Regions from separate parts of the Saccharococcus thermophilus genome, predicted to be linked through region 1. Evidence: a T-box and tRNA genes for the amino acid it is inferred to sense, from the RefSeq annotation. Region 1 holds a T-box; the other holds one or more tRNA genes.
What was found. The T-box of region 1 lies ahead of serS (serine--tRNA ligase). A T-box ahead of a tRNA ligase gene usually reads a tRNA of that ligase, here a tRNA-Ser.
Positions count from the first base shown of each region.

Region 2: it has a tRNA-Ser gene. The T-box ahead of serS (serine--tRNA ligase) is inferred to sense a tRNA for this amino acid. The anticodon was not compared.

Region 1 covers NZ_JAASRS010000001.1:215,375-222,308, reverse strand. Annotated here, with positions in the region: gene BDD39_RS01310 (YaaC family protein) at 1-365, opposite strand, end outside; gene guaB (IMP dehydrogenase) at 496-1,962, shown strand; gene BDD39_RS01300 (serine hydrolase) at 2,286-3,632, shown strand; gene pdxS (pyridoxal 5'-phosphate synthase lyase subunit PdxS) at 3,774-4,658, shown strand; gene pdxT (pyridoxal 5'-phosphate synthase glutaminase subunit PdxT) at 4,679-5,254, shown strand; T-box leader at 5,321-5,537, shown strand; gene serS (serine--tRNA ligase) at 5,589-6,863, shown strand.
Region 2 covers NZ_JAASRS010000001.1:1,259,521-1,266,454, forward strand. Annotated here, with positions in the region: gene BDD39_RS06455 (pirin family protein) at 1-115, opposite strand, end outside; gene BDD39_RS06460 (FMN-dependent NADH-azoreductase) at 581-1,216, shown strand; tRNA gene BDD39_RS06465 (tRNA-Ser) at 1,343-1,435, opposite strand; tRNA gene BDD39_RS06470 (tRNA-Ala) at 1,448-1,520, opposite strand; tRNA gene BDD39_RS06475 (tRNA-Pro) at 1,533-1,606, opposite strand; gene BDD39_RS06480 (ABC transporter permease) at 1,796-2,776, opposite strand; gene BDD39_RS06485 (ATP-binding cassette domain-containing protein) at 2,769-3,683, opposite strand; gene BDD39_RS06490 (SGNH/GDSL hydrolase family protein) at 3,680-4,474, opposite strand; gene BDD39_RS06495 (MBL fold metallo-hydrolase) at 4,694-5,659, opposite strand; gene BDD39_RS06500 (IS701 family transposase) at 5,794-6,934, opposite strand, start outside.

The DNA of each region.
Region 1 (6,934 bases):
ACTTTTACTTCATCATCTAAAAATTCATATCCTTGTTTTTTTCGTTTTCTTGTTGATACTCCGTGTGCCAGGACAGAAGTGGATTCAGGATAATCCGCGTCAACGGTAAGCAAGCAAGCCTTTAGAAGCTGCACCATCCCGTAAAATAGAAGAACAGGTTTGATCGATAATGGCGCGTGGCGTGCCGTTGCATAAAAGTTTTGTCCGTGCTCTAAATAATAAAGGAATGGGTAACAGTTTGTATAACTTTTTTGCACAGCATCTTCCCTTTCTTGTTTTACATAGCATTGGTAAAGAAGCTGCTGGGCTATATCTGCCGAATGAAAGACAATAAATTTGTTTGACATGTTTCCGTAATCAAACATTTCCATCCCCCTTATTATCATAATTTTGGTTTTAAATAACTGAAAAGTTGAACATTTTCTATATTCCTTGACAGTAGTTTAACCAGTTGATAAGCTACTAATAATAATTTCGGGACAAGGGGGAGAAAACATGTGGGAATCGAAATTTGCAAAAGAAGGATTAACATTTGATGATGTGCTTCTTATTCCTGCCAAATCCGATGTATTGCCTCGTGATGTCGACGTGACGACCAAGCTGAGCGAAACGTTGCAATTGAATATCCCGATCATTAGCGCGGGAATGGATACGGTAACGGAAGCGGAAATGGCGATTGCCATGGCAAGGCAAGGTGGGCTCGGCATTATTCATAAAAACATGTCCATTGAACAGCAAGCCGAGCAAGTCGACAAAGTAAAACGTTCGGAACGGGGAGTTATTACCGACCCATTTTTCTTGACCCCTGAGCATCAAGTGTATGACGCAGAGCATTTAATGAGCAAATACCGAATTTCCGGCGTACCAATTGTGAATAATGCGGAAGAACAAAAGCTCGTCGGCATCATTACAAACCGTGATTTGCGCTTTATCCAAGATTATTCCATTAAAATCGCTGATGTAATGACAAAGGAAAATTTAATTACCGCACCTGTCGGGACGACACTGGAAGAAGCGGAAAAGATTTTGCAAAAGTATAAAGTGGAAAAACTGCCGCTTGTCGATGAAAATGGAGTATTGAAGGGACTCATTACCATTAAAGATATTGAAAAAGTTATTGAATTTCCAAACTCCGCTAAGGACTCCAAAGGACGTCTCATTGTCGGGGCTGCTGTCGGTGTGACCGCTGATACGATGATCCGAGTGAAAAAGCTTGTAGAAGCAAACGTGGACGTCATTGTCGTGGACACGGCGCACGGTCATTCGAAAGGTGTCCTGGAGACTGTCCGCAAAATTCGTGAGCAATATCCTGACTTAAATATTATCGCAGGAAATGTCGCAACAGCGGAGGCGACGCGCGACTTGATTGAGGCAGGCGCCAACATCATCAAAGTTGGAATCGGACCTGGGTCCATCTGTACGACACGTGTCGTCGCCGGGGTCGGTGTACCGCAAATTACGGCGATATACGACTGTGCGACAGAGGCTCGCAAATATGGAGTTCCAATTATCGCTGATGGCGGAATTAAATATTCCGGCGACATCGTAAAGGCGATAGCGGCGGGAGCTCATGCCGTGATGTTGGGCAGCCTTTTGGCTGGCGTATCGGAAAGCCCGGGAGAAACGGAAATTTATCAAGGAAGACGGTTTAAAGTGTACCGTGGAATGGGTTCGGTAGCTGCCATGGAGCGAGGCAGTAAAGACCGTTATTTCCAAGAGGACAACAAAAAATTTGTCCCGGAAGGAATCGAAGGACGTGTTCCGTACAAAGGACCTTTAGCCGACACCATTTATCAACTTGTTGGCGGTCTTCGCGCGGGAATGGGATATTGTGGAACAAGAAATTTAGAAGAACTGCGGGAAAAAACGCAATTTATCCGGATGACGAATGCGGGATTGCGTGAAAGCCATCCGCATGATGTGCAAATTACGAAAGAAGCGCCAAACTATTCCATTTTTTAATATTTCCCGAAAAGAAGCCTCTCGCTTCTAATGTGAAGGTGCAGTCGCATCATTGAAAGCGGGAGATGATAATGATATTAAAACGAACGTCTTCGAAATGAGGGTAAGCATAAAAGAGCTTCTTGTATGTTGCTTATTGTTCAGCGAAAACATACAAGTTACTTGGAAGTTCCTACTTCGAAATAAAGGCAAGTAGTGAGTAGTTCACAGATGAGTTATGTCTATTTACCTAACTTAAGGCGGAGAAATTTTCTCCGTCTATTTTTTTGTAGATGAGTGTGTTACAATAACGTTTGTGTGAGGAGGGTTCGAAAGTGAAGAAGATGAGACAAAAAACGATAATTTTTTTCATGGCTATTTGCTTATGTCTAGGTTTGTTGCCGTTTCAAGCAGTAAAAGCAGAAAGCGATCCATTAGATATTAATGCCGATGCGGCAATTCTAGTGGATGCCAATACGGGGAGAATTTTGTATCAAAAAAATATTGATACTGCTCTTGGCATTGCCAGCATGACAAAAATGATGGTGGAATACTTGCTGCTAGATGCCATTAAGGAAAAACGGGTAAAATGGGATCAACAATATACGCCAAGTGATTACGTTTACCGTCTTTCGCAAGATCGTGCTTTGTCGAACGTTCCGTTGCGGAAAGATGGAAAATATACCGTTCGCGAACTTTATGAAGCGATGGCCATTTATTCCGCCAATGGGGCCACAGTAGCGATTGCTGAGATTCTCGGCGGTTCTGAAAAAAATTTTGTGAAAATGATGAATGAAAAAGCGAAACAATTAGGTTTAAAAGACTATAAATTTGTCAATGCAACTGGATTGAGCAATCAAGACTTAAAAGGGTTTCATCCAGAAGGAACCGATACAAATGAGGAAAACGTGATGTCGGCACGAGCAATGGCAACATTGGCTTATCGTTTGCTAAAGGACCATCCTGAAGTGCTGAAAACAACAAGTATCGCTCATAAAACATTCCGTGAAGGAACAGATGATGAAATTAAAATGGATAACTGGAACTGGATGCTGCCGGGGTTGGTTTATGCCTATCCAGGAGTCGATGGTTTAAAAACAGGATATACGGAATTTGCAGGAAATTGTTTTACAGGTACGGCAAAGCGCGACGGCATCCGTCTAATCACAGTGGTAATGAACGCCAAAGACAAAAGCGGGAAATCAACGAAGGAGGCGCGCTTCGAAGAGACTCGGAAACTGTTTGACTACGGATTTAACAGTTACTCTATGAAAGAACTATACCCGAAAGGATATCAACTGAAAGGTCATAAAACCCTTCCGGTCGTAAAGGGAAAAGAAAAGACCGTATCCATCGCAACGGACAAGCCGTTTTCCTTATTAGTGAAAAACGGCGAAGAAAAAAATTATCGTCCTGTTTACGTTTTCGATAAAAAGAAATTGACCGATAAAGGTGAATTAACGGCTCCAGTAAAAAAAGGAGAAAAAGTTGGGTATATGACATTACAATACAAAGGCGAAGAATCGTATAGCTTCTTAAGTCCGGAAATGAAGAAAAATGTGAGCGTCAATATTGTGGCAACGGAAAATGTCGAAAAAGCGAACTGGTTTGTGCTCACCATGAGAGGAATTGGCGGATTGTTTGGCGATTTATGGACGAGCGTAGTAAAAACAGTCAAAGGTTGGTTTTAAGAGCTCCTTCCTTTTCAGGGAGCTTTTTTCTATTGTGATTTTTAAAAAAATTGAGGTAAAATAAGAAAATGTAATCATCCAATCTGTGATATTTGATGCCAGCTATCACAGCATTAGGGTAGAAATAAGGGGGAATGAAAGTTGGCAATTACAGGTACAGACCGTGTTAAACGTGGAATGGCAGAAATGCAAAAAGGTGGCGTCATCATGGACGTAGTAAATGCGGAACAAGCGAAAATTGCCGAGGCCGCTGGCGCGGTAGCGGTAATGGCGCTGGAACGTGTTCCTGCTGATATTCGCGCTGCTGGTGGCGTGGCACGCATGGCAGATCCAACGGTCATTGAGGAAGTGATGAAAGCTGTATCGATTCCTGTGATGGCAAAAGTGCGAATCGGTCATTACGTAGAAGCACGCGTTTTAGAAGCGCTGGGTGTAGATTATATCGATGAAAGCGAAGTGTTGACACCGGCTGACGAAGAGTTTCATATTGATAAACGACAATTTACCGTTCCTTTTGTATGCGGCTGCCGTGATTTAGGAGAGGCAGCACGCCGCATTGCGGAAGGTGCATCGATGCTGCGGACAAAAGGAGAACCAGGAACCGGAAACATTGTCGAAGCAGTTCGGCATATGCGCAAAGTTAATGCGCAAATACGTAAAGTGGTCAGCATGAGCGAAGATGAATTAGTGACAGAGGCAAAAAATTTAGGCGCCCCAGTCGAAGTATTGCGTGAGATTAAGCGGTTAGGCCGTCTTCCAGTTGTCAACTTTGCCGCTGGCGGGGTCGCGACTCCGGCGGACGCGGCGCTGATGATGCACTTAGGGGCAGATGGCGTATTTGTCGGCTCTGGTATTTTCAAATCGGAAAATCCAGAAAAATACGCACGGGCAATCGTTGAAGCTACCACCCATTATGAAGATTACGAGCTAATTGCTCATTTATCGAAAGGATTGGGCGGCGCAATGCGCGGCATTGATGTCGCATCATTACTGCCAGAGCAACGGATGCAAGAACGTGGTTGGTAAGTAAAGGAGTAAACGAGACGATGAAAATTGGAGTACTTGGCTTACAAGGTGCTGTACAAGAACATGTTCGCTCCATTGAAGCATGTGGGGCGGAAGCAGTTGTCGTAAAAAAAACAGACCAGCTTGCAGATCTGGATGGTCTAATTCTCCCTGGCGGCGAGAGCACAACGATGCGCCGTCTTATGGATAAATACGGATTTATGGAGCCGTTAAAACAGTTTGCCGCGGCAGGAAAACCGATGTTTGGCACTTGCGCGGGGCTCATTTTGTTGGCGAAACGAATCGTTGGCTACGATGAACCGCATTTAGGACTGATGGATATTACCGTTGAGCGAAATTCCTTCGGCCGCCAGCGCGAAAGTTTTGAAGCGGAACTTTCGATTGCCGGGGTTGCCGATGATTTTATCGGTGTGTTTATCCGCGCTCCACATATTGTGGAAGTAGGAGAGGACGTCGAAATTTTGGCCAAATACGACGGACGGATCGTCGCCGCAAGACAAGGACAGTTTCTCGGATGTTCATTCCATCCTGAATTGACGGATGACCACCGCATGACGCACTATTTTCTTAATATGGTGAAAGAAGCAAAAGCATAAAACAGTTGCGTTTGACAAAAACTTATAGTACATTATTGGTACAAGTGATCGGCAAAAGTGTATAACGGGAAAGCGATGAAAGGAACTAGTAGCAAGGCCGTTTCTCTTCAGAGAGTCGGTGGGTGGTGCGAACCGATGGGAAACGCTTGTGAATCCGTCCTTGAGTAAAATGCTGAATGCGTAAGCTAGTAAGCATTTTCGGTTTTTCGCCGTTATCGATGCAAGCGGAAGACAACCTTGTCTTCAATAAGGGTGGCAACGCGGGATTACTCTCGTCCCTTTTTGGGACGAGAGTTTTTATTTTATATAATAATAAACGAAGGAGGTATCGCATATGCTCGATATCAAATTTTTACGCAACCACTTTCAGGAAGTAAAAGAAAAACTACAACAGCGCGGCGGAGACTTAGCGAATATGGATCGCTTTGAAGAACTCGACAAAAAGCGGCGCGAACTGATTACAAAAGCAGAAGAACTAAAAAATTCAAGAAATGAAGTATCGCAACAAATAGCTGTATTAAAACGCGAAAAAAAAGACGCGGAGCATCTGATTGCGCAAATGCGCGAAGTCGGGGAGCAAATTAAAGCGATGGATGAAGAAATCCGCCAAGTGGAAGAGGAATTAAATGCCCTGTTGTTATCCATTCCAAACGTTCCGCATGAATCGGTACCTGTTGGCAAGTCAGAAGAGGATAATGTGGAAATCCGTAAATGGGGGGAACCACGTTCGTTTTCGTTTGAACCGAAACCGCATTGGGAAATTGCTGATCAACTTGGCATTCTTGATTTTGAGCGGGCCGCGAAAGTCACAGGAAGCCGCTTCGTGTTTTATAAAGGGATGGGCGCCCGTTTGGAGCGTGCGTTGATTAACTTTATGCTTGATGTGCATATCGAAGAGTTTGGCTATCAGGAAGTGCTGCCGCCGTATTTGGTCAACCGGGCCAGCATGACAGGTACAGGGCAACTGCCAAAATTTGAAGAGGATGCATTTCGCGTCGAAAACGAAGACTACTTCCTCATTCCGACGGCGGAAGTGCCGGTGACGAATCTGCATCGCGATGAAATTTTATCTGCGGAAGATTTACCGATTTATTATGCGGCTTACAGCGCATGTTTCCGCGCCGAGGCCGGTTCTGCAGGACGCGACACAAGAGGGCTGATTCGCCAGCATCAATTTAACAAAGTAGAGCTGGTGAAGTTTGTCAAACCGGAAGATTCGTATGATGAATTAGAAAAGCTGACGAATCAAGCGGAAAGAATTTTGCAGCGGCTTGGACTGCCTTATCGCGTGGTATGTTTATGCACGGGAGATTTGGGCTTTTCGGCTGCGAAAACATACGATATTGAAGTATGGTTGCCAAGCTACGGAACGTATCGGGAAATTTCTTCTTGCAGCAATTTTGAAGCGTTTCAGGCGCGCCGCGCCAATATCCGTTTCCGTCGCGACCCGAAAGCGAAACCGGAATACGTGCATACGCTCAATGGCTCAGGGTTGGCTATCGGCCGTACGGTTGCCGCTATTTTAGAGAACTATCAACAGGAAGACGGAACGGTTGTCATTCCGGAAGTATTGCGTCCATATATGGGAAATAGAGACGTTATTCGCTAGCCAAAAAAGAAGCGGGGGTTGCGCCCCGCTTCCACTATACAAAGATATTGACTTTTATCGGCGATAATGTT
Region 2 (6,934 bases), 1.0 Mb from region 1:
ACGGATCGTACTCTTCCCAATTCCCCGGCTCTAGCACTGGCCCACTGCGATGGATCGAGCTGTTTGTTTCGACTTGCACCGTTTTCACGCGGCGGATACGACGCTGTACTGGCATCTAATTGTCCCCCTTATGGTTGTTCGAAACCGATTTTTTCACCAGTATCGTACCCTACACAACTGATAAATGCAAACGATTTACTTTTATTTAATGGATAGGAAATTGCTGCTTCATTCGTTGCTGCTGCCTGATTCTACTCTTCGTATGTTGGAACGCCATCAAACAGAATTTCTTTCCGATCCATCGAACATGTTGCCAGGAGGAAGAATCATGCCCTCGGCACAGACAAGTCACTTCTTTTTACCTTCCATTTATTTTATTAAAATACATTTTTTTGATAACATAATTACATTATTGCTGATTTACCATACTTTTATTTTAAAAGCATATTATTTTACAAAAATAATTAGGTTACATTATTATTATCAATGTTAAAACACTATACGAGTTATGGCGATCGACCATACATGGATTTACGTAGTGTTTGGCAAACTATTTACAGCAACGAAAGGAAGGACAATCATGGCTAAATTATTGTACATTACAGCAAACCCAAAACGGGAAGAAGAATCTTACAGCTTATCCGTTGGCAGAGCGTTTCTTAACGCTTATAAACAACAAAACCCACAAGACGAGATTGTCGAATTAGATCTTTATCGTACCGATATCCCTTTCATTGATGCCGATGTATTAAACGGCTGGGGCAAACTACAACAAGGGCATGCATTCGAACAGCTAAGCGCGGAAGAAAAACAAAAAATAAGCCGCATCAATGAATTAACCGATCAATTTATCAGCGCAGATAAATACGTGTTTGTCACACCGATGTGGAATTTTAGTTTTCCGCCAAAAATGAAAGCTTATATTGATACAATTTGCATCGCAGGAAAAACATTCCGTTACACGGAAAATGGTTCGGTAGGGCTATTAACAGGAAGAAAAGCCGTACACATTCAAGCCCGCGGTGGAATTTATTCACAAGAACCAATGAAAGAAATGGAGTTTGGAGACCGTTATTTACGGGCGGTGCTCAGCTTTATCGGCATTACTGACGTTCAATCCATTTTTGTCGAAGGAATGGCACAATTCCCGAATGAGGCGGAGGCAATTAAACAAAACGCGATCAAGAAAGCTGAACAAGCAGCGAAAAACTTTTAACGAATGATGACCTGTTCCAATGATAAGGGACAGGTCATTTCTATTTTTTAAAAAAATAAAAAAGCTTGCCGATTACATCGACAAGCATATGATTCCAATATCTTTTAGTATGTAATCAAAATATAATGGCGGAGGAGGAGGGATTCGAACCCCCGCGGGCTGTGACACCCCTATCGGTTTTCGAAACCGACCCCTTCAGCCAGGCTTGGGTACTCCTCCGTATGAAGATGATGGAGCCTATCGGATTCGAACCGACGACCTCCTGCGTGCGGGGCAGGCGCTCTCCCAGCTGAGCTAAGGCCCCATCACAAAATGATCGGGAAGACAGGATTTGAACCTGCGACCTCACGGACCCGAACCGTGTGCTCTACCAAGCTGAGCTACTTCCCGATTAACAGCCGCTAACGTTAACGGCAGTTATTATTCTATCTAAAAAAAATAATATAGTCAATACTTTTTTGCAAAAAAATTTTTGCTCGGGTATGCAGGGATAGATGGATCGCGTGGCCACAGGAATCAAAGTGACAGAAGGCGTGTAAAAAAAGGGACGAACCTGTTTTCCCGGCCCGTCCCATTTTTCTAATATATATCCCGTTTTGTAAACACCATAAATGAGATCAAGAGCGCCGCAAGTCCCCATACCGCCAGCACCGCCATCGAAAACCCAAGCGTCATGCCTTCAATCGGCGGCGCCGTCCCATTGATGTAATCGGTAAGGCTAAGATTGACCATAAACAAATATTTTGCCGAATGCCAGGAAGATACCATATTAGACAAAATCGCGCCCGCGATCAGCGCCGCAAGCATAATTCCCATCACCGCGGCGGTGCTGCGCATCAAAACGGAAAGCATAAACGTCAATGTCCCCACCACGACGCACACAAACCAGGCAAGCCCCAATTCAATAAGCACATACTTCCATTGCGGAAGCATATGAACGTTGGCTGTATTTAATTCTTCTCCTTGGGCGACAAACCCTGTCAATAATGGAAGCCGCCATCCTTCGTATCCGAACACCGCTCCTGAAATGACATACGACAGAAGAGCGACCATAAGCAAAATAAACGAAATCGACAATAACAGCGCGATGTATTTGCTAAGCAAAACCATCCCTCTTCTAACCGGCCTCGTCAACAAGAGCTTAATCGTACCGCCACTCGCTTCCGATGATACTAAGTCAGCGGCGACGACCATGACAAGGAGCGGGAGAAACAAATCGATCGCGTTTTCGATAAACATGCGCATAAACGTTGGCGCACCGGGAGCGGATGGATTAATATCGTGATTTAAATAGTATTGCTGCTGCTGGAGACGAATTTGCAAATATTTGCGCCATTCGTCTGAAATACTGCTGGAATTGAGACGGTTTTGCGCATCGATAATTTGCTGCTGCAGCTGTGTCCGCCAATCCGTCGTTCCGAGCCTTTTCTGCATTTCCTGCACCTGCTTATATTGCGCGTATGTAAAAAGGACAACGAGCACGGCGACAATCGCTGCAATGACCCATAGCCGCTTTTTGCGGACAATTTTCAGCATTTCATTGTACACGAGATTACTCAATCGTCTCCCCTCCCGTCAATTCAATAAATAAGTCCTCAAGCGTCGGCAATTTCGGATGAATTTCATGGACGGCGACCCCTGCTTCGACAAGCTTTTTGTTCCAAACGGAGAGTTTTTTTGGTTCGTACGGAGTGATAAGCATATCCCCATCGGTTCGATAAATCGACGTTTCCCCCGCTAATATCGATTTCGCCGTTTCCAGCGGCTCGGCCTTCCACACGACACGCGCTTGTTCTTTTAACAGATGTTCCACCGTATCAACCCGAAGCAACGTCCCTTTTGCCATGATCGCCACGCGGTCGCACATTAATTGAATTTCGCTTAACAGGTGTGAGGAGACGAGCACGCTCAATCCTTCCGTTTCCGCCAAAAAGCGGATGAATTCTCTCATTTCGCGAATGCCGACAGGATCAAGCCCGTTGGTCGGCTCGTCCAAAATCAGCACTTTCGGCTTTCCTAACAGCGCCTGTGCGATGCCAAGACGCTGCCGCATTCCGAGCGAATACGTGCTAACGCGATCGTGGATGCGGTTTTGTAAACCGACTAACTCCACCACTTCCATGATTCGTTCTTTTGGAATATCGGGAACCATGCGCGCAAAATGCTCGAGGTTTTCAAAGCCGGTTAAATACGGATATAATTCGGGATTTTCGACAATGCAGCCGATATGACGGATCGCTTCTGTAAATTGGCGCTCCAGGTCATAGCCGCAGATGGAAATACGCCCCGATGTCGGCTTGATAAGCCCGACGAGCATGCGGATCGTTGTCGTTTTTCCCGCGCCGTTTGGCCCTAAAAAGCCGAATACTTCCCCTTCTTTTAGTTCAAAGGAAATTCCCTTAATAATTTCTTTGCGGCGAATCGTTTTGCGCAAATTTTCAACGATTAATGTCGTCTGCTTCGTCACTTTTTGTCCCCCTCTGTGAATGTAATTAAGGAAGCGACGCGTTCGCCAATCCGTTTGTATCCGTCTTTATTCGGGTGAAAGTGATCGCTGTATAAATAATCATTCACATGCAACGAAAACAAATCGAACGTCGGGACGGCGATAATATTCGGATAGCGGGCAGCCGTCTCCGCCGAAGCAAAATTCCACTGCCTTACGATGGCTGATGTCTTCTTCGCGTCGCCGAGGTCGCTAAACGGATTGTAAAGCCCGATGTAAAAAACAACGGCATCTTTATTGACGCGGCGAATGGTTTGAAAAATGCGGTCTAAGTTGCGCAAATATGAGACTTTTACTTGATCGATTTGCTTTGGTGTAAATTTGAGCGCTTCGCCGCCTTGGAACAAATCGTTTCCGCCGATGGTCATCACAATGATATTGGCTAGTTTTAGCTGCCGCTGGATCTCGGCTTGTCCTAATTGCTTAAGAAGCCCGTCAGACCACTGTCCTTTAATGGCCAAATTGGTCACGCGAATCGGCTTCGTTGTTTTTTTGTGGAGCTGATCGACCATATACCCGACATACCCTTTTCCGCTTTCATCTCCCGTGCCTCTTGTCAGTGAATCGCCGAGGGCGACAATATAAATTTCACGGTTATCCGCTTTTTTCTCTTTGGTATATTTTATTGTGTCTGCCGGCGGCGCCGCGGCGGAAAAAAACTGGTCTTGAACCGCGATGGCAAGACCGCCAAGCCATAATATTCCTGCCAGCACTGATACCATCGTAATGGTGCGAACAATACCACGTCGCATGCAATCATCCTTTCTTCTTTGTCTTTAATTCTTATCATACAACATTTTTTCTGATGTTACCTAATCGGGGATTCGCTATTACATGGGCTTTCTTCACAAAAAAAGCTTGGTGGAATCACCAAGCTCAGGGCGTTACTTGATCTTCGTGCTGAATCATGCATGTCGTATACATACGGTGTCCGATGCTTTTCCAATCACGTACATAATAATTTTCCCATTCTAACCTTGTTCGATTGTCTTTTGCAAATAATCGACAATTCCCATCGAACATACATGAAGATCGAGACGGATGATATCGTACGCTTCGGACGTCTCAGGAATATTTTTTGCTTGCAAAAAGGCGTTGACCTCTTGATATAGCGCTTGAAACACTGCTTTCGCTTTTTCTTGCATCGACGCATTTGCCTGCTCCACCATCACCTTTTCCCCCGCTTGGACAAACTTCGGAAGCCAAAAACGAAGCTGTTCAAACGCTGTGCGAGGGTTTTCCAGCATACCAAAATGACCGAAATAAATGCGTTCAGGTTGGAGCTGTTCGAGACGCTCAGCCGATTGCAACATCGCCTCTGGCCGAAATTGGTTCGGAGAAGTGGACGGCAAACAGTATTCAAGTCCATCTTTTAATAATTGCGGATAAAACACCCCGATCGTATCGCCAGTAAAAACACCGCGGCTAAAGGAATCGTAAATCGAGAAATGGTGGTTGGCATGGCCAGGTGTATCCAAAAACGTCAACGTACGCTCGTCGCTGAGCTTGAGCGTATCGCCATCTTCTTTTACGATGAGACGTTCCTCTGGAACCGGCAAAACGGGAGAAAACAAATCATCAAACTTTTCCCCATACACCGCTTTCGCCCCAGCGATTAATCGTGACGGTTCCGCTAAATGGCGCTTCCCTTTCGGATGAACAACAACAAGGGCGTTCGGGCATTTCTCAAGCAGCATCCCAACGCCGCCTGCGTGATCCAAATGAATATGTGTCACAATAATATAGCGGATATCCGCCGGATCAATATGAAGCATTTCCAATCCTTTTAATAAATAAGGAACGGAAGGGCTTGGACCCGTCTCGATAATCGCCAACTCTTCTTCATGGAGCACATATGTACCGGTGCGCTGCGGCGTTTTTAAATCATACAAATCAATTAGGGAAATTCGGTTTCCTAAATCGACTGGCTGCTTCATCATTTCATCTCCTATCGATATAGTTTATACAGAATATTCTAACAAACAAAACAAATAATCTCTACTAATAATACTGTAGTTGAGCAATTTTAATTACAATAATTACCATGTAAAAGAGACAAACAGGGTACCCCTTATGCCACGTGGAGCTGTTTTTTCACGGTATCAATGGGAATATTTTGTTTCGCTGCACGGTAAATGAACTCCACGAGGCTATGTCCTTTTCTCTTGCGCAGAAGATCGAGCCCATCAGAAAAATCGCTGTTCGACTCGAACATGCTGTACACGTAAGCAAGCTGCACCAAGATCCAGTAGCGTTTCACCGCCCGACGTCCGCGAACGCGGTATCCATCGAGTTTCAGCTGGTCTTTCGCTTGACGGAAAAAACATTCGATCGACCAACGCTGGGCATAGTAGCGCAAGATCTCTTCATCGCTTAGATCCCGGTCGGTGCTCAAGACGCAGTGAAGATGTTCCGATGTCATCGGCTGATCGGCTTTCCAAGCGAGCAGCACCACGGCATCATCGAGACCTTTGAGAGAGCCTTCGTAGCGATAAACCCGATAACGCTCTTCTCCCACCGTGACGAGGTGAGTGTCTTTCGGTTCGATGTAGCGGGCAAACTCCCTCACCTGAACCGCAATGCCTTTTGGATAAAGAAGCCGATTGGCCTTGAGCATTGCGATTACGTGGAATCCCTTTTTCAGACAAGCTTCCACGAGCGTTTGCGATGGATACCAAGAGTCCATCAGCACATAAACAGGACGGTGTACATCCAAAGAAGAAAGCATCTCGATCGCGAGTTCCCCCTTGCTTTTCCCAGCCGCCTTGTCGTAGAGGCGGAACGCAAAGGGAAAAGCCTGGGTCATCGTATGAACCATGAGCCAAACGAGAGAATGTCCCCAGATCGACTTTTTCTCTGTGTGAGAATAGTGCCAATCACACCCTTGAATGGCGTGCGTTGCCTGTGACGAAGGCTTGGTTTTTTGGCAAATCGTATCATCGATCGAAACAAAAAGGGGTTGACTCTCCTGTTTGGCGATGCGTTCGACACGACGAAGCATCCACTGTTGAAGTTTGCGAAGCAGCGTCTCTTCATCCCAAGGGCTTTTCGTGAAAAAATGGCTGAGTGTCGTGCGGTGGTTCGGATGAAAGCTCCAATGATGAAGATCGGTCAATGTTCCCGCAAATCCTTTGGTGGTCAGCGCATCCACGATATGAACGAGATGCTTCATGACAGGTTTTGAAAAATAAAGGGCCAACCCCAACATCGTG